4 regions of the Xenorhabdus entomophaga genome follow, and region 1 is predicted to be linked to each of the others. Evidence: predicted binding sites of a transcription regulator. Region 1 holds the regulator's gene; each other region holds the start of a gene.
What was found. The regulator Fur, encoded in region 1, represses iron uptake genes when iron is present. The targets are predictions, from matches to a motif close to ATAATAATGAGAACNACTATCAA.

Region 1 (4,922 bases):
GCGACGCAAATCAATGCGGATCAGTTTACAAGGTCATGGCGGGTAAAAGGCGCCTATTCGTTGGCAATTACGACCAAAGGAGCACAGATTGTCGCGTTTGATCAATCAGGTGTATTTTACGGCCTGCAATCACTGTTTTCCTTACTTCCTGCCAACGGTACGCCGAAGATTGCTACATTGACAGCAAAAGATGCACCAAGATTTGAATATCGTGGTGTGTTCCTTGATGTTGGGCGTAACTTTCATAGCAAAGAAGCGGTTTTGCGTCTGCTCGATCAAATGTCCAGCTATAAGTTGAATAAGTTCCACTTCCATTTGAGTGATGACGAAGGCTGGCGTTTGGAAATTCCCGGTTTACCGGAGTTGACAGAGGTTGGCAGTCAGCGTTGCCATGACCTGAGTGAAACTCAGTGCCTGTTGCCGCAATTGGGGTCAGGGCCGAATAACAACAACATGGGGAGCGGCTATTTCAGCCGTCAGGATTATCTTGATATTCTGAATTATGCCAAAGCCCGCCAGATAGAAGTAATCCCAGAAATTGATATTCCCGCTCATGCCCGTGCCGCTGTTGTATCAATGGAAGCACGCTATAAAAAACTTATGGCACAAGGCAAAGAGCAGGAGGCCAATGAATATCGCTTACTTGATCCGACAGATACCTCAAATACAACATCCGTACAGTTCTATGATCGTCGGAGTTATCTGAACCCATGTATGGATTCTTCCAAACGATTTATCGATAAAGTGATTAGTGAAGTTGCCGCCATGCACAAAGAAGCCGGGCAACCGTTGAATACATGGCATTTTGGCGGGGATGAGGCGAAAAATATTCGTTTGGGCGCCGGATATCAGGATCAAGACGGGCCAATTGTGCCGGGCAAGGGGATTATCAACAAAAAAATCGAAGATAAGCCGTGGGCTAAATCTCAGGTTTGCCAGAAGATGATAGCGCAGGGTGTAATCAACGATGTTGATGAGCTTGCCAGTTATTTTGCTATTGAAGTAAGTAAAATCGTCAACTCTCACGGCATTGACACGATGCAGGCATGGCAGGATGGCCTGAAACATGCCAAGTCAGCAAAAGACTTTGCCACTAAACATGTTGCGGTCAATTTCTGGGATACCCTTTATTGGGGAGGTTATGACACCGTAAATGATTGGGCGAATAAAGGTTATCGAGTCATCGTTTCCAGCCCTGATTATGTCTACATTGATATGCCGTATGAAGTGCATCCGAAAGAGCGGGGCTACTATTGGGCGACTCGGTTTAATGATGAGGCGAAAATTTTCAGCTTTGCCCCAAATAACATGCCACAGAATGCGGAAACTTCGGTAGATCGCGATGGCAACCGTTTTAATACCCATAGCAGTAAACGTTGGCCGGGCGCCTATGGTATGTCAGGGCTATCATGGAGTGAAACCGTGCGTACTGATGAACAGATGGAATATATGATTTACCCGCGCTTATTACCGCTGGCGGAACGTGCATGGCATCAGGCGGATTGGGAATTGAATTATCAGCAGGGTAGAGAATATAAAGGTGGAATAACCCATTATGTTGATACGGATGTGCTCAATCGTGATTGGGAACGTTTTGCCAACCTGATGGGGCAGCATGAGCTGACCAAACTGGATAAACTCAACATTGCTTATCGTCTGCCGGTTCCGGGAGGAAGAATTGTTGCCGGGGTATTTGAAGCTAATGTTGCATTGCCGGGTGTTGTTATCCAATATTCACTGGATGATGGAAGAACATGGCAGATTTACGATGACAGACAGCGGCCTTACGTCAGCAATAATGTGAAAATCCGTTCTGTCAGTAGCGATGGAAAACGTTTTAGCCGGATAGACGAAGTTAAATTGTAACGCTTAAATCTAACGCCTGAAGCAATCTGCCGATTAGCTCACGCTAATCGGCAGTAGTTTATTCAGATTAAGCCAGACACGAGAAGCGAACGACGTTAATCACTTCTTTATTGTGCTTGCTTATTATGTTTTTTCATCATGCAGCAAACTATCTTTGCGACAATCACCAACAGCGCAGTGACCATATAAGTAGAGGCTATGGTTTGAAAGTTTAATGCCATAGCGTTCAGCGATGTCTTTCTGGCGTTCTTCAATCGATTCGTCACTGAATTCAATGACTTTACCGCAGTCGAGACAAATTAGATGGTCATGGTGGTGTTGCTGAGTGAGTTCAAAAACAGATTTACCGCCTTCAAAATTGTGGCGTGTGACAATGCCGGCATCATCGAACTGGTTCAACACGCGATAGACAGTGGCGAGGCCAATCTCTTCACCGATATCAATCAGTTTTTTGTAGAGATCCTCCGCACTGACATGATGGCATTCTGGGTCCTGTAGCACTTCCAGAATTTTCAAGCGCGGAAGTGTTACTTTAAGTCCAGCATTTTTCAATGCTTTATTGTTGTCGGTCATGCGGATTCAGTCCTGTAACTTGAGTTAAGTGAACTTATGATACTTAGGGGTATCGTGGGGAATCATGATTCTGTTTCACGTTGTTGATTATAGGCATGGATATTCAAAATGAAAACCATGCCAGACCTGATATCATGACACATTATGCAAGTGTGTGAAAGGAAGCTAACGCCCTTATGCATCCAGAATTTCAGACAGGCTCATTTCAGCCTTAATTTTTTGTACCCAGGCCTCAACGCGCTCATCAGTCAATTCTGGTTGGCGGTCTTCATCAATAGCCAGACCAATGAAGTGGTTATCATCAGCCATACCTTTAGAGGCTTCAAAGTGATACCCTTCGGTTGGCCAGTGACCTACAATAATAGCGCCATGAGGTTCAATAATATCGCGGATGGTACCCATAGCATCACAGAAATACTCTGCATAATCTTCCTGATCACCACAACCGAATAGAGCGACCAGTTTCCCTTCGAAGTTAATCTCTTCCAAAGTCGGGAAAAAATCATCCCAGTCGCATTGAGCTTCGCCGTAATACCAAGTTGGGATGCCAAGCAGCAGAATATCGAAGGCTTCAATGTCTTCTTTGCTGCTTTTGGCAATATCGTGGACTTCAGCAACATCAGCACCGCCCAATTTTTCTTGGATCATTTTGGCGATGTTCTCTGTGTTGCCTGTATCGCTGCCGAAGAATATACCTATTATTGCCATAAAATGGGTTAACCTCTTGTTTTATTGTGTATCTAAGCTATACACATCACGCTGAAATCAGCAGGAAAAATGTCAGTTTTAATAAAGTGAAAAGCGTTATTTTGACCAAACATTCATGACAAATCTGTCAGATTTGTGTGGTGATGCCGCTTTATTGTTGTTGAATAAAAGCCGTTAATCGGCAAGGTGATTTTTTTCTGCCAGTTGGGCTAACAGCATCTGTTCAATCAGTTCACTACGGCTGATATTACGCTGTTTTGCCAGATGATTTAGTGCATCGACTGCCTCTTCGTTGAGTTTTAATTCCACTCGACGCAGTCCTTTGACTTTATCTCGTCGCAACTGGTTGCGTTTATTAATCCTAAGCTGTTCATCTCTGGACAGTGGGTTTGTTTTAGGTCGCCCTGGCCTGCGTTCATCTGCGAACAAATCCAGTGTGGTGCGATCAGTTTGTTCTTTTGCCATAAATTCAATTAATAAAGGGCGTGTACCAATAATATAGCGGGCAATAATACCTTAGCTGAGCGCGTGTCGCTACTGGTTGATGGGGGAGATTGTCGGAATAGGCCTTTAGGATGTAAGCGTCTTTCGTATCATGTAGGTCAGAAAAGCAAGATTTTCAGCCCCATTAAAATCTGATTCCATTCCTTTTTTTCCTATCGCGCCATCAACAGTGGTCATTAACCAGAACGCGGCTTGCTCTGCATTAATTTGTTTGCCGATTTCCCCACTTTCAATACCCTTGCGAATTAATGAGGCCAGGCGCTCCCTGACTTTCTTGTCATTTTCGATAAATATCTTATGAATAGCGGGATTGCGGCTGGCTTCAGCGATAATTTCAATGCCAAGACGTGCATAGCCGGGTTCATTGGAAAGATGGTGCAGAGCGGTCATTATTTTTTCTATCGTGGCAACACTTGAATCTTCATTCTCACAGGAAGAGAGAATTTCGTCATAATCATGGCTGTCCTCTTCTGCAATAGCTTCAATAATGGCGTTTTTGGTTGGGTAATAGTGAAACAGATTTCCGGGACTCATACCTGCTGCTTTGCAGATTTCTGCCGTTGATGTTGCATGAAACCCTTTTTCTATAAAACAGGCGATGGCGGCATCAAGAATATGTTTACGTTTTGCCCGCTGTTTTTCTGTCTGTTTTTTCACTTTAACTTCCTTCAAAACTCTGGATATAAAATCATCTGCTAGCGATAATCAAGATCGTCTTTCGTTACTGACGATAATTTTTTCAGATATGGAATGATAAAGTTTTTAAAGTCATCCATATAGCTATAAACCACGGGCACGAACAGCAAACTTAGCAACGTTGAGCTGATTAATCCGCCAATCACAGCAATTGCCATCGGCGCTCGGAAGCTGGCATCAGCACCACTGGTAATGACGAGCGGGATCATCCCTGCAATCATGGCAATTGTTGTCATGACAATTGGCCTGACACGCTCTCTGCCCGCCTGAATAATCGCTTCATTGCGTGACATACCAGAGCGCGCTCTTTCGAGAATAAACTCAACCAGCAAAATAGAGTTTTTGGTGACAATTCCCATCAGCATTAATATGCCGATAATTACTGGCATATCAATCGCGGCATTATAGAGAAGCAGGGCGATGATAGCACCACCAATGGCGAAGGGGAGGGCAATTAAAATCGTCAGCGGTTGCAAAAAGTCTTTGAACAGAACAATCAGAATGGCCAGTACCATCAAAATACTCAACAGCATAGTGGTGGAAAAACGGTCAAACATTTCATTCATGTATTCCAC
Region 2 (4,922 bases), on a different contig from region 1:
GGTCAATATCAGCATGACGTCAGCCAAGTCCAGCTTGCCAAAAAACTGGATAATGTGGTTGAGGACTGTGTAAACGGCGTCGGTGTTGACCTGAATACGGCATCCGTCGCCTTGCTGACGCGCGTTGCCGGCCTGAGCCGCAATGTTGCCCAGAATATCGTTAACTGGCGTGATGAGAACGGTCGCTTCAACAACCGTGATGAACTGCTGAAAGTTCACCGTCTGGGGCCAAAAGCCTTCCTGCAATGTGCGGGCTTCCTGCGCATCAATCAGGGGGATAATCCGCTGGATACATCAACTGTTCACCCAGAAGCTTATCCGGTCGTTGAGAAAATTCTGGCAACAACCGCGCAGACCCTGCCTGAACTGATGGGCAATCCTGCTTCTCTGCGTGACCTGAGTGCCCGGGATTTCACGACAGAGAAATTCGGTCTCCCAACCGTTACTGATATTCTGAAAGAGCTGGAAAAACCGGGCCGGGATCCGCGCCCTGAGTTCAAAACAGCGACTTTCGCTGACGGGGTTGAAACGATGAAAGATCTGCGTGCAGGCATGATTTTGGAAGGTACAGTCACCAACGTCACTAATTTCGGTGCTTTCGTTGACATCGGTGTCCATCAGGATGGCTTAGTGCACATCTCCTCCCTGTCCGATCGCTTCGTAGAAGATCCACATACCGTGGTGAAAACGGGTGATATCGTCAAAGTGAAGGTGATGGATGTTGATCTCAACCGCAAGCGTATTGCACTGACCATGCGTCTTGATGAACAACCTGGTGAAACACAAGTACGCCGAGGCTCTCAAGGCGGTAACCGTCAGGATAGCAATGCTCAGGGTCGTAATAACCGCAACGGCAACGGCAATGGCAGAAACCGCCATATTTCGCGTTCAGGTTCTGCACCTTTAGCCAACAGCGCCATGGGTGATGCGTTGGCGGCTGCCTTTAATAAAAAACGTTAATTAGCGCAAACGTTAATTAACCAAGAAACGTTAGCTTACTTAACTAATTTCCTGAACTGGTGCCATTGTGCCAGTTCAGGATCTTTCAAAAAAAGAATTAGCAGCCTCTGAATGACGGGGTTTTACGGCGCGCCGGATAAAAAGCCCTTGACTGGCTATACGTAAAAAAGCCATTATTTTCATCATGATGATTCTATTTATTGCTGATGTTATAAATTTGAATAAGTTATGACCCCTGCATATTTTAATTAATACTCCGTATAATTCATTCCGCAATAAATCTCATAATAATGGGAACTTATTGAATAATATAAAAATATAAATCTTCCATAATATCCTAATGTTCTTATACCCAATGGGTTTCGAGTTTTAGGTATCAAGAACGAATGCACACTGTTGAGGAAAAACCATGAACAAATATGTCCAAAGCAGTTTTAATTTACTCAGCAATATACGTTTTTTCAGCCTTTCCACTCACGATCCAGATGCAGATTCAGTCTGGTCATCGACGATGTTCTATATTCCGGAATACAACCCACTGACACTGATCTGGTACTCAAAGCGAGATACCCGACATTCGCGGGAATTACATATCAACCCCCGTGTCAGCGGCACAATCTACAGCAGTCGGGTCACACCTGATTCATCACTGGATCTGGCTGGCGCTCAATTCGTTGGCTACGCCCGCCAAGTCCCCGATGAGCAACTACAGGAAACCTATGACTATTTTTTCTTAAAAACTTATCCTGATGAAAATATCAGAAAGAAAAAATCTCGTCCCATCAGTGATTATCAAGGCCATGCCACACGCCGTTTCTATCAGTTGGAAATTCAGGCATGGTGGGTATACGACTCGGATGCCTGGAGCCAGCATCAAGATGATGATCGCGTTCAGGTTCCATTGAGTGAGCTGCTTTATCCTCCAAAAGGTTAATAAAAGTCAATCAATCATTTATCAAATTAATAAGAAAATAGAAATCAACAAGCCCCGTTTATTAACGGGGCTTATCAATAAAGATATTTTTTCCGAATATTAAATATTCCTAATAATTATTTATTTTCAATCAAATCAACATTAATTTGATTAATATCAATTTGTTTCCATATTATTCAGGATAAATAACCAACATTGCAGTTGCGTATTATTATCATTAACAATTAGAATTCAGAGAAATTACCGTACTTTTTCCTTGTGAAATTCCCTTCATTGAGGATAATCATTCTTATAATCACTTATTTTTTCAGTCAAAATGGAGAGTTATATGGTTCTTATTCCAGAACGCAGGTATAAAATTCTGGGATTTTCTCCAGAAATTAGTCCAGCTTACCGACAAAAATTATTGTCACTCGGCATGTTACCGGGTTCAACATTTCAGGTCATTCGCTTCGCTCCATTGGGCGATCCAATACAAATCGAAACACGCAGAGTCAGCCTTACTCTTCGTAAACAAGACTTGGCATTTCTCATGTTGAATGAAGATCTGAACTAACAAAGCGCTAAGTTGATTTAGTTCAGAATAATCATCACCCACACACTTTGATAACCGTAGTACTAAAGTATCACCAGGGTACTGAATATGTAACTAAGGTACGAAAGTCACTTCGTAATTAGCAGACTTTATGATTGGTAGATTTTGTGATTGACAAAAGTATGATGAAACAATTAACCATAGGCCTGATTGGTAATCCCAATGCCGGCAAAACGACACTTTTTAACCAGCTTACTGGCTCCCACCAACGCGTGGGAAACTGGGCTGGTGTTACGGTAGAGCGCAAAGCCGGCCACTTTACCACCAATAACCATCAGGTCGAGCTTGTCGACCTCCCCGGCACTTATTCTCTCACTACCATTTCTGAGCAAACGTCCATTGATGAGCAGATTGCCTGCCACTATATCCTTAGTGGTGAAGCTGATATGTTGATCAATGTTGTTGATGCGTCGAATCTGGAGCGTAATCTTTATCTCTCACTGCAATTGATTGAACTGGGCATTCCCTGCATCATTGCGCTGAATATGCTGGATATCGCTCAGAATCAGCGTATCAATATTGATGTTGCGGCACTGGAACAACGCCTCGGCTGTCCGGTTATCCCACTGGTTTCAACCCGTGCCACAGGGATCGATGCACTGAAAAAAACCATCGACGATCATCCGCAAAAAATTAAATACCCGCAAAACGCTAAACCTGTGCAGGTTGAATATCCTGATTCACTATTACAGGAAGTCTCCCATCTTTCACGCCAAATCACGGGGACATTCAGCCCACAGCAGCGTCGCTGGCTGGCTTTGCAGGTGCTGGAAGGGGATATTTACAGCCGTGAGATTTCCGGTCTGACTCAAATACAGCTAGCTGAAAGTCAGGCTCGCCTGCAACAGCAACAGATTGAAGAACCCGACCTGATCATTGCTGGCGCACGTTATCAGACGATTAGTGATATATGTCTGGCGGTCATTGATACCCGATCAGCCATACCAAACAAACTGACCCAAGTATTGGATACCGTTATCCTGAACCGCTGGCTGGGCCTGCCTATCTTCCTGTTTGTCATGTACCTGATGTTTGTGCTGGCCATCAATATCGGCGGCGCTTTGCAACCCATCTTCGAAGGGGCTTCTGCCGCCATTTTCATTGATGGAATGCAATGGCTCGGTCATTTTCTCCATTTCCCGAATTGGCTGACGGTTTTCCTTGCCCAAGGTATTGGTGGAGGCATCAACACCGTACTGCCGTTGGTTCCCCAGATCGGCATGATGTACCTGTTCCTCTCCTTCCTTGAAGATTCAGGCTACATGGCGCGAGCCGCGTTTGTTATGGACAGGCTGATGCAAGCCATGGGATTGCCGGGTAAATCCTTTGTGCCCCTGATTGTTGGCTTTGGTTGTAATGTGCCGGCCGTGATGGGCTCAAGAACACTGGACGCCCCTCGTGAGCGCCTGATTACCATCATGATGGCACCGTTTATGTCCTGTGGGGCAAGATTGGCAATCTTTGCTGTCTTTGCAGCCGCTTTCTTCGGCAAAAATGGAGCAAGCATCGTTTTCTCCCTGTATATATTGGGAATTGTCATCGCCATCCTGACGGGGCTGCTGCTCAAATACACCCTGATGCGTGGTGAGGCATCTCCATTTGTAATGGAGCTTCCGGTCTACCATGTTCCACATACTAAAACCCTGTTGCTCCAGACATGGCAGCGACTGAAAGGTTTTGTGATACGAGCGGGTAAAGTCATTGTCGCGGCAAGTATGTTCATTGGCGCTCTGAACAGCTTCTCCTTCTCAGGTAAAGCTGTGGATAACATTAACCAATCAGCTCTGGCTTCTGTCAGTAAAGTGATCACGCCAGTATTACAGCCCATCGGTGTGCAGTCTGATAACTGGCAGGCCACTGTCGGGCTTATCACCGGGGCAATGGCCAAAGAGGTTGTTGTTGGAACGCTGAACACCCTGTACACCGCAGAAAACATCACTCAGGCACCATTCGACCCGGATGAATTCAATTTACCGGAGCAATTGAAAGACGCTGTTGCGGAAACCTGGGACAGCCTGAAAGAAACCTTTACCTTAAGTGCGCTTTCCAACCCGATAGAAGCCAGTAAAGGCGATGGCGATATGGATCGCGGTTCTATGGGAACAATGAGCGCCAAATTTGGCTCTGCCATTTCTGCTTACAGTTACCTGATTTTCGTACTGCTATACGTACCCTGTGTTTCCGTCATGGGAGCCATTGCACGTGAAACCAGCCGTGGCTGGATGACTTTCTCCATCCTGTGGGGACTAAACGTCGCTTATTCACTCGCAGCATTGTTTTATCAGGCGACAACGTTTTCTGCCCATCCAGAAAGCAGCCTGATAACAATTCTGGCCGTGATCCTGTTTAACGTACTGGTTTTTATTGGATTGCGCCGTGCACGCAGCAGAGTGACCGTCACGTTCAATAACACCACCGATCGTAACTGCAAAT
Region 3 (4,922 bases), on a different contig from region 1:
TTGGCCTGCGATTAAATGGTGAGTGCTCACTATCACGCATTCAACAGCAAGAACTCCCTAGTGAAGGCACATGTGCGGGAGCGATTCAAATTCCCGCCAGTGGACAACCCGTATTGTTCCTGGCTGATCACCCACTGACAGGCGGATATCCGGTTATTGCTTCAGTGGCCGATTATCACCTTGATCTCGCCGGTCAGATCCCCGTCAACGCCAAAATCCGATTTAACCCCATCAGCCAATTCCATGAAATTCAAGGGAGTAAAGATTTGCTATGAACGCTAAAAAAGTGCTGATTGCCAACCGTGGTGAGATTGCAGTCCGTATTATCCGTGCCTGCCGTGATTATGGCGTACAAGCCATTGCCGTCTATGCCGACGCAGATATTAATGCACAGCATGTACAACTGGCTGATGAAGCTTATGCTTTGGGCGGCAATAGCCCTACAGAAACTTACCTGAATATTCCTCGTTTACTGGCGGTAGCGAAGCAATCGGGAGCAACAATGGTGCATCCGGGCTACGGTTTTTTGTCTGAACGGGCGGAGTTTGCCCGTGCAGTGATAGACGCAGGCTTAATTTGGATTGGGCCTAACCCTGAAACGATTGATGAGCTGGGTGATAAGGTTAGGGCGCGTAAGATTGCCCAGAAAGTGGGAGCGCCATTGGTTGTTGGAACCTCAGAGCCAGTCAAAGATGCTCAGGAAGTTATCGCTTTTGCAGAGCAGCATGGGTTGCCGATTGCTATTAAAGCGGCATTTGGGGGAGGAGGCCGCGGGTTGAAAGTGGCTTGGCGGATGGATGAAGTGGCAGAACTTTATCATTCAGCAGTGCGTGAAGCGACAGCCGCATTTGGGCGAGGGGAATGTTTTATTGAGCAATTCTTGGATAAACCTCGTCATATAGAAGCGCAGGTGATTGCGGATAAACAAGGCAATGTTGTTGTCCTCGGCACCCGTGACTGTTCTTTGCAGCGTCGGAACCAGAAGCTGGTGGAAGAAGCGCCTGCACCATTCCTGAGCCAAGAACAAAGGGAACGTATTCATCAATCAGCAAAAGCCATTTGCGCGGAAGCCAATTATGTTGGCGCTGGAACAGTAGAATTCTTGTTAAGTGCAGATGGGACGCTCTCTTTTTTAGAAGTGAATACTCGCTTACAAGTAGAGCATCCCGTGACAGAAGAAACAACAGGTATCGATCTGGTTATTGAACAGTTGCGAGTGGCAGAAGGCCATCCGTTGAACATTCAGGAAACGCCAGTCCCAAGAGGGCACTCATTTGAATTTCGCATTAATGCGGAAGATGCCGGAAAAGGCTTCTTACCAACATCTGGAACGGTCATTGAATTCACTCCACCTTCCGGTCCCGGTATTCGTTTGGATTCTGGTGTGGTGAATGGCTCAACCATTCCTGCTACTTTTGATTCACTGATGGCAAAATTGATTGTCACAGGGGCGACTCGAGAACAAGCCATTGCTCGGGCACGTCGGGCATTGAAAGAGTTTAAGATCCGTGGCGTAGCCTCCGTTTTACCTTTCCATCAAGCGGTGATGGCGCATCCTGATTTTGTTTCTGGTGATAAATTCAATGTCCATACCCGCTGGATTGAAACTGATTTTGTGAATGAACTAGAGGCTTCGCTACGTCAGCTTCCTATCGGGGATAAAAGTATTACCCGCACGTTTATTGAGGTTGATGGCCGCAGGCATGAACTGGGGTTGCCGGCGGATTTATTGGCGGGATTGGCGCATTCAGCCCCTGTAGGTGCACAGCAATTTTCTCCGTCTGTCATAACGGAAAAACGGCCGGAAGATCCCCGTCAGGTCAAAGCCCCTATTTCAGGTATCCTGCATTCCTGGATGGTTAAAGAAGGTGCTCAAGTTAAAGAAGGCGATGTGATTGCAGTTATGGAAGCCATGAAAATGGAAGTACAAATCAATGCTCATCGTTCAGGAAAAATTACATTCTGTGTCCAAGCAGGGGATTATCAGGATGCAGAGAGTGTTTTGGCTAATATTGAGTAGTGAGATTCATAGAAAAATTAAACGGGTATATATTTAGTATAAATTTGCACTCCTTTGGGTTATGGGGCGCTATAGTGATGAGTATTTATACTGATTGGAGTAAACAAGATCTCACTAAGGTACTTTATCGCCATCAAATTCTTCATGTTATTCAATAAATAAAGCCCACTTTCGGAGTGGGCTCCGACCGCCGACAAACCTTATTGAAAATAACTGTTCTTGAAATTTATTTACATTTACTATAGAAATGTAAATAATAACGATTCTCAATAGTATACTTGTTTGAAAATAAATGTCTAAAATTACCAAAATTTACGCTAGCTTGGCTAAAAGCGGCTTGTGTGTTCCTCTGATGTCCGCATCTATGCTGACAGTTGCTATTTCTACCAACGCATTTGCAAGTGCTGAAAGCACGATTAAAAAATCTCCTAGTACTGGCGATACACTTGTTGTTATTGCAGATAATAATGCACAAGATGCACCAGAAGAGAGAAAAGTCAGCCGTAATGAAATCAAGGTCAAACAAGCACAAAGTGTTGCCGAGATTTTAAAGAATGTACCAGGGGTACAAGCGGGTCATCCTAGTGCTTTAGGGCAACGCTTCAAAATCCGTGGGATGGATGATCAATTCATCAACGTAACCATTGATGGTGCAAGACAAGAAGGGTATCACTTCCACCATGCAGGGAATTACGGCATCGATCCTGAAATGTTGAAGCAGGTTGATATCAAGGTTGGTAGTAACAGTATTACCTACGATACTGGTGCCATTGGTGGCGCATTAAAATTTGAGACCGTTGATGCAGGTGATCTGTTGACACCCGGTCAATTATTTGGTGCCAAAGGGAAATTAAATTACTCCAGCAATGGTGATGAATTCCAACAATCTTTGGCGACCTATGGCAGATTGGGTGCTGTTGATTTATTAGGTTACTTTACCCATCGCAATATTCACGACTCTAAATCTGGCAGAGATAATATAGGGAGAGATTCAATCCCGACAGATGGAAAGTTATTCAACTATTTATTAAAAGCTAAATTTAATCTGACCGATGAGCAGTATATTAATGTATCTAAAGAACATTATAAAAATGATGCAGCAACTAGTTTTAGATTGAATTTTGGACAGGATGTAAATAACGGAAAGAAAGCGAAGTATGCCATCGACCGTGATACCCATAATATCACTTACGGATATGCGCCGGTTGATAATGATCTTATTGATTTAAAAATATCCGCTTATCATACTGAACAAACTTCTACCCATATGAAGCCTGTAAACGGAAGTGGGAAAGGATTCGATAGTATTGTTGAAACTCAAGGTGTTAAAGTTCGTAATACCTCTAGTTTTGATACCGAGAAGCTATCCCATTCCTTAACTTATGGATATGAGTATTTTGATACCAGAATGCGCTTCACTAACGCAGAGGAGAATATTCATAATAAAGAAGTAGAAAAAGGAAACTCATCTTCTGTTTACTTAGAGGATGATATTCAACTTGCAGATTTTCATGTTATACCTGGTATCAGATGGGATCACTATAAATACCATACGATTAATGAACAAAATGAGTCGTTTGAGAGAACTTATTCTCACTTCTCAAAAGCACTCGGATTGAAATACGAGCTCGGGGCGTCCACAACATTATTTGCCAATTACACCGAACTCTTCAGAGGTCCATTAGGCAAAGAACTTATGGGATTATCCAACCATGGTAATAACCTGACAGCCACAACCGGTTACAATTTGGAAACGGGACTGGCAGGTACTTATCCCGGTGTTTTTGCTGACAATGACTCGCTGGTAGTATCAGGTAAAGTATTCCAAACGAATTTTAAAAACCTGTCTACAACTTTAGCTAAGAACGAACTGCATAATATCCCGAAAGCCAGACTGGAAGGGTTTGAATTAGCGACTGGCTATAAACTAAATAATGTGTCTTTAAAAACCACTTATGCCAAAGTCAATAACAAGATTATTAAAGATAGTGCGTTATTTGATAAAGGATTAGAGTTTACACCATCAGTCGGTGATTCTATTACTGTAGGTGGTAGTTACCTATTTGACAAAACTGATATTGAACTCGGTTGGAGTTCTCGATTTGTTCTGGCAAAAAATTCCAAAGGTACAGAGAGAGGAAATACTGTCGGTATCCATAAATCTGGCTATGGCGTAAGTAATATGTATATTTCCTGGTCGCCAAAAACAGGTACATTTAAAAATGCAGAACTCCAGTTTGGTATCGATAATGTCTTTGATAAACGTTACAACGAACACTCTTATTATTTGAAAACTTATAAAGGACAAGAAGAGAAAGGACGCACATATAAAGCGACAATTTCTTATAAATTCTGATGAAAACGTCTTAAAGATATTCAAAAACATCCCTTGTAATAAGTCTGCGGTTTATCCGCAGACTTTTCCTGAGATTGCTCTCCAATTATCGCCATGAGAATTACAGCGTAAAAACTCCAATCAAAGCGATAACAGTCAAAACAGCCGCTGCACCATAAAATATCCATTTACTGGCAGGGATATGAATTTTCAGATCATGCATTCCGTGGTGAATACGGTGCATTCCGCACCAGATCGGCAGGCTGATCATCAGCAGCAAAAAGATGCGACCGATAAAACTCTGGCAGAATGTCAGGATACGCTCATAAGAAAGCGCTTCTGGTGCCAAACCGAGTGGTATCAGTATGCCCAGCAGCAGAATAATTGCCGGCCCAACAATAGCGCTCCACATCCCGCCGGCACCAAATAAGCCCCAGAAAATCGGTTCGTCGGAACGCTTAGGTACTTGATTCATCAGATCCTCCTTGGGGTCAGAAAAGTAATGCCACGCCGAGAATCACGGCAGTCGCAATAATCGTGGTTGCCCATAGCAATTTGACAATTGGT
Region 4 (4,922 bases), on a different contig from region 1:
ATGATGAAAATCCGGGATTTGCTGTACAGGCTCTCCCTCTTCATTAATAAAATATCGCGCATGAATGGTATCGGCCTCAGCCAAACCCTGGCGGATAGCCGCATCAAATAAAGCGCGATCCAGTTCGCCATTGATTTCAATATAATGCGCAATGGTGAATTCATTTCGATGGCTGGCAAGTTGATCTGCCATCCAGATTCCGGGCTGGGCAGCCACGAGCGGCAAGGTCAGATTGACTGATTTAATTTCAGAAAATTGCAATACATTAGGCACGTTTGATTTCCTTTCTTATCGACAGGTTAAACCATCAGCATTATTAATTTGATTTATCTATGGGTTTCGCAGAATGGTTTACGCAGACAGGCCGGACGCATATCGATCCAGTGCTCTTCTATGTATGCGATACAAGCCGCTCGTGAATCAGGACCGATAACCCGTTCCCAGCCGACGGGTTGTGTGGCAAAGGTTGGCCAAAGGCTATATTGCTGTTGATTATTTATCAGCACATAAAAAGTAGCTTCGTCATCATCAAAAGGATTCTTTTGTTCCAGATTCATCGTTGGTTCTCAATTATATTTAGGATTTGAACAATCGGTTTACCGCATCACTTTTCAGCCAGTAACCAACTCAGGCCATCAATTAATCCACCGCGCCAGCACAACGCATCATGCCCACCATTAAACACGCGATAATTCACACGATGCCCCGCCCCTTGCAGCGCGGCATACATTTGGTCATTGACAAAATGGATATCTGCTTCGCGGGAACCCGCTTCCTGAAAGATTTTCAATGATGAGGGGAGCACTTTTTGTTCAAGAACTTGTTGTGTCAGCCAGCCGGGTTGATGTTCCGCAGATGACATAAACTGTCGGACAATTCTGCTATCAGGCCACCAGAAAGAACCCGATTGTGTGAGGACACAGCCAAAGCGTTGCGGCCAATGGAGAGCCGCATAGAGCGCTGCCAGCCCACCGTAACTCTGCCCTGCGATAACGGTTTGTTCAGGATCATCACTGAAAACCGTATGCTGTGCGGCCAGCGGTAATAGTTCATCCTGAATCGCTTGCCAAAAATCAGGGTTGCAGGGAAGCTCCTGCTCCCGGTGAGACATATCGATAACATCAATCAGAAGCCAGACTGCACCGGGTATCTGCTGTTGTTCAGTCGCCATGTCAATCGCCGGAAAAATTGGCATTTTCTCCCGCCAGGTTAACCCATCCAGCAGGATGATAAGAGGACGTGGGTGTTCTGTTTCTTCCCCTGTAGCGTAAAGCCAGACACGTCTTTGATTGTTGAGGCGGTCACTATTCCAATGCAAAAGCAAAGGTTCATGTTTACCCGGCTGCGTAGCAGGGACTGGCTTTATTACCACGCCTTCCCATGCAGTCTGTTCAGTCGCATAAGGCATATGAATTGCTGATAAAGACAAACCAAGCCCATTACGGTGATGATGTTGGCGGTTCAAAGGATCTGGTGTGGATAACGGGAAGAGTGAAATCCACCATTCGCGTTGTTGCTGGTTGCGCGGCTTGGGTTTATCAGGCTTAGATTCATCAAAAAAGTTGGGGGGCAAATGGGCATCCGTGACCGGTATAAATCGATAACTTCCTCTCCAGTCATCTTCAAGGCTTACTGACCAATACCAGATATCCGTTCCGGATAACCGTTGCAAACTCTGGGGGTCTGGACGATGGTGATTAGTGATACCATTAATATCAACATAAACTCTGCGCAGAGCTGAATGTTGTTCATTGCCGTTAGGATCTCGCCAAAAGAATGTTGCCTGAACTTGATGATTTGTTGGAACCTCTATGATGGGCGTTCCCAAAACAGCAATACTTTTCCACCATAATTCACTGCCAGCATGGAGCGCAGATAACAAATCATCTGCCGTACCTGATGGCTGAAATACTAACTTCATCCCCTTATCCCTCTCAAAAAGATCTGCTCACACGATTTGTTCAAGCCTGATACATCTGAGCCAATAACACTCACAAAGGAAAAAATTACCGCTTCACGAATGATATTGATAACGATTTTCATTTTCAATATCATTCGTGTTATTTATTGGTTGTAGCGACTGGCAGGCAGAATTCATGGAGAAATATCAGGGGTAATGTGGCAGGAGGCCCCACAACTCCGCTTGGTCATAATGGGATAATTTCAATTAATTAATTGATTTTTAATATTTATTTTTAAATAAGTCTATTTTGAGAGATGAAATCCATGGTACTGCTTATCAAGAATCAAACGGTAAAAACTGCAATAAAAATAAAGGAAAAACATAACTATAATAAGTTACCCTTAATATTGACCTCCACTTTGCTGTTATCCCCTTATGCTGTAGCAAACCCTGGAACTGTCAGCGACAAAGAAGACATCATCACCGTCACAAGCACCAATCAAAGCAACTCAGTAAAACATTTTGTAGAATTAGAGAGCACCGCTGGCACCAAAAGCTCCACTCCCCTGATTAAAACCCCTCAATCAATCAGCGTCGTCAACCGCACACAAATGGAAGCACAAGGTGCCATGACAGTGGCTGACGCCCTGAATTATTCAAGCGGTGTTGTGACTAATTACCGGGGTTCTTCCAACCGCAACGACGAAGTGATTACACGTGGCTTCCGTTATGCCCCTAAATTTCTTGATGGACTGAGTTATGGTACAAACAGTTCAAGCGGCACTGTTGGTCAGATCGATCCTTGGCTATTAGAGCGTGTGGAGTTGGTACACGGACCGGCATCTGTGCTGTATGGTCAGGTCAGTCCCGGGGGGTTGATTAATATGACCAGCAAAAGGCCAACTGCTCAGCCCATCCATAAAGTACAGATGAAAGCAGGCAATCAGAGCCTTGGGAAAATGGCCTTTGATTTCGGTGGTGCGTTGAGTGATGATATGTCCGTTCTCTATCGTCTGAATGGTGTTCTCAGCACGCAAAAACAATTCGTTAAAGGTTTTAAAAAAGAGCGGATTGCCATCGCGCCAGCACTGACATGGATACCCAACAATAATACGACTTTTACGTTACTCACCAGCTATCAGTTCGACCCTAAAGCGGGATACCGCAACTTCTATCCTAAAGACGGCACGATAACCCCCGTACCCAATGCAGGCTATATCCCCTACAATATGAATTTCAGTGATCCTTCTTTTAATCAGTCCAGACGGGAACAGCTCTCTATCGGCTACATTCTTGAGCATGACATTAGTGATGTCTTCTCTTTCCAACAAAACCTGCGTTATTCGCAATCAGATGAACGCCATAAATATCTCGTTCTTGCATCAGATACCAATCGTCCCATCATTACGCGTTTTCCACAGCGCGATCATAACGAGTCTCAAGGAATAAGCATGGATAACCAACTGAAAGCGCTTTTTTCAGTGGGTAGCATTGAACATAACATCATCAGTGGGATCGATTATAAGTGGGTAAATAACCACAATAAATTCTGGCGTGATTGGGATGAAAACGGAACATACAATTTTGATTGGTCAAACCCGGTTTGGGGCGTGCATGTCGATGAAAACGGGCTGTCCCTCAACAGGAATAGGAAAAATAGACTTCATCAGTTAGGTGTTTACTTACAGGATCAACTGAGTTGGGAAAACTGGAACTTAGTTCTGTCAGGGCGTTATGACTGGACTGAAACCAAGCAACAAGACATCATGAAGAGCACATCAACAACACAAAAAGACCGTGCTTTTACAGGACGTGCGGGGTTATTGTACGCCTTTGATAACGGCATTTCGCCTTATATCAGTTACAGCACCTCGTTTGAGCCTAATCTGGATCAAGGTAAACCCGGCACTCCGGCTTTCAAACCCACAACCGGTGAACAAACTGAAATCGGTATCAAATTCCAGCCAAAAGATCACAATACCCTGTTAACGCTTTCTCTGTTCGATATCACCCAGAAAAACGTGACCAGCCGTAACCCGGTTACTCGCTTTAGCGAACAAATTGGCAAAATCGGTTCAAAAGGGGCAGAAGCTGAAATTCGCTCTCAAATCACACCAGAAATCAATCTGACAGCAAGCTATACCTATACAGACACCAAAACCAAAGACGATCACAATACTTCACGTATCGGCAAAAGGGTGCCTTCAATTCCTGAACATGCGGCTTCTGCATGGGGAAGTTATACCTTCACACAAACTGCGCTGAAAGGATTTACATTAGGAGCAGGTGTGCGTTATACCGGCTCTACTTCCGGTGATTATTCAGAAACCTTCCACGTCAAACCTTATACCCTTTATGACCTTATGGCGAAATACGATCTTGGCGAAGCCTCCTCTCAGTTAAAAGGCGCGAATGTACGGCTGAATGTAAACAATCTGGCCAATAAACATTACGTCGCTTCTTGCTCGAATGCAGGAGCCTGCTTCTATGGTAGCGGACGCAGCATCTTTGCCACTGTGGAATATAGCTGGTAACACAAAATTCACTTACCTCAGTGGCAAAAAATCTGCCATCGCAAAAGGTCAAATCTTCAACCACATCTTACTCCGTGGTTGGACTAACGCTACTCAGCAGGCCACTGGTTCTATGATTAGTTATAGAGCCAGCAAGTGTTTTTGCATCGCCATCAATATCTTTAGCATGAACAACCATAAAAGCCTATCTGTGCCCGGATAAGGGCCTGACAACGATAACTATTTCATAGCCTTCACACTCTTGATCTATACTATCGCCCCTTTTGTAACATATAAAAACACCATGGAACGCTTTCTCGAAAACACTATGTATGCCTCGCGCTGGCTGCTTGCACCGGTCTATTTCGGTTTATCATTAGCGCTATTTGCTCTTGCGATTAAATTCTTTCTGGAAATCATGCACATCCTGCCGAATATATTTTCGGTTGCAGAGTCAGATCTGATCCTGACACTGCTTTCTCTGATTGATATGGCCTTGGTGGGTG

Region 2: a site for Fur is predicted at 2,171-2,193, ahead of feoA (ferrous iron transporter A). Genes of this name have one in related genera too.
Region 3: a site for Fur is predicted at 2,274-2,296, ahead of AAC854_RS18735 (TonB-dependent receptor domain-containing protein). Genes of this name have one in related genera too.
Region 4: a site for Fur is predicted at 2,021-2,043, ahead of fes (enterochelin esterase). Genes of this name have one in related genera too.

What each region holds. Positions count from the first base shown of each region.
Region 1 is NZ_JBBMXH010000003.1:69,959-74,880, forward strand. Features, by position in the region: gene AAC854_RS01230 (beta-N-acetylhexosaminidase) at 1-1,866, shown strand, start outside; gene fur (ferric iron uptake transcriptional regulator) at 1,990-2,439, opposite strand; gene fldA (flavodoxin FldA) at 2,614-3,147, opposite strand; gene ybfE (LexA regulated protein) at 3,322-3,612, opposite strand; gene AAC854_RS01250 (TetR/AcrR family transcriptional regulator) at 3,718-4,308, opposite strand; gene AAC854_RS01255 (efflux RND transporter permease subunit) at 4,347-4,922, opposite strand, start outside.
Region 2 is NZ_JBBMXH010000030.1:28,180-33,101, forward strand. Features, by position in the region: gene AAC854_RS08415 (Tex family protein) at 1-960, shown strand, start outside; gene AAC854_RS08420 (pyridoxamine 5'-phosphate oxidase family protein) at 1,370-1,894, shown strand; gene feoA (ferrous iron transporter A) at 2,223-2,450, shown strand; gene feoB (Fe(2+) transporter permease subunit FeoB) at 2,615-4,922, shown strand, end outside.
Region 3 is NZ_JBBMXH010000113.1:4,668-9,589, forward strand. Features, by position in the region: gene AAC854_RS18725 (5-oxoprolinase subunit B/C family protein) at 1-275, shown strand, start outside; gene AAC854_RS18730 (acetyl/propionyl/methylcrotonyl-CoA carboxylase subunit alpha) at 272-2,020, shown strand; gene AAC854_RS18735 (TonB-dependent receptor domain-containing protein) at 2,313-4,376, shown strand; gene frdD (fumarate reductase subunit FrdD) at 4,477-4,830, opposite strand; gene frdC (fumarate reductase subunit FrdC) at 4,847-4,922, opposite strand, start outside.
Region 4 is NZ_JBBMXH010000036.1:25,332-30,253, forward strand. Features, by position in the region: partial or broken gene AAC854_RS24260 (condensation domain-containing protein) at 1-273, opposite strand, end outside; gene AAC854_RS09505 (MbtH family protein) at 327-557, opposite strand; gene fes (enterochelin esterase) at 605-1,921, opposite strand; gene AAC854_RS09515 (TonB-dependent siderophore receptor) at 2,227-4,437, shown strand; gene AAC854_RS09520 (TIGR00645 family protein) at 4,721-4,922, shown strand, end outside.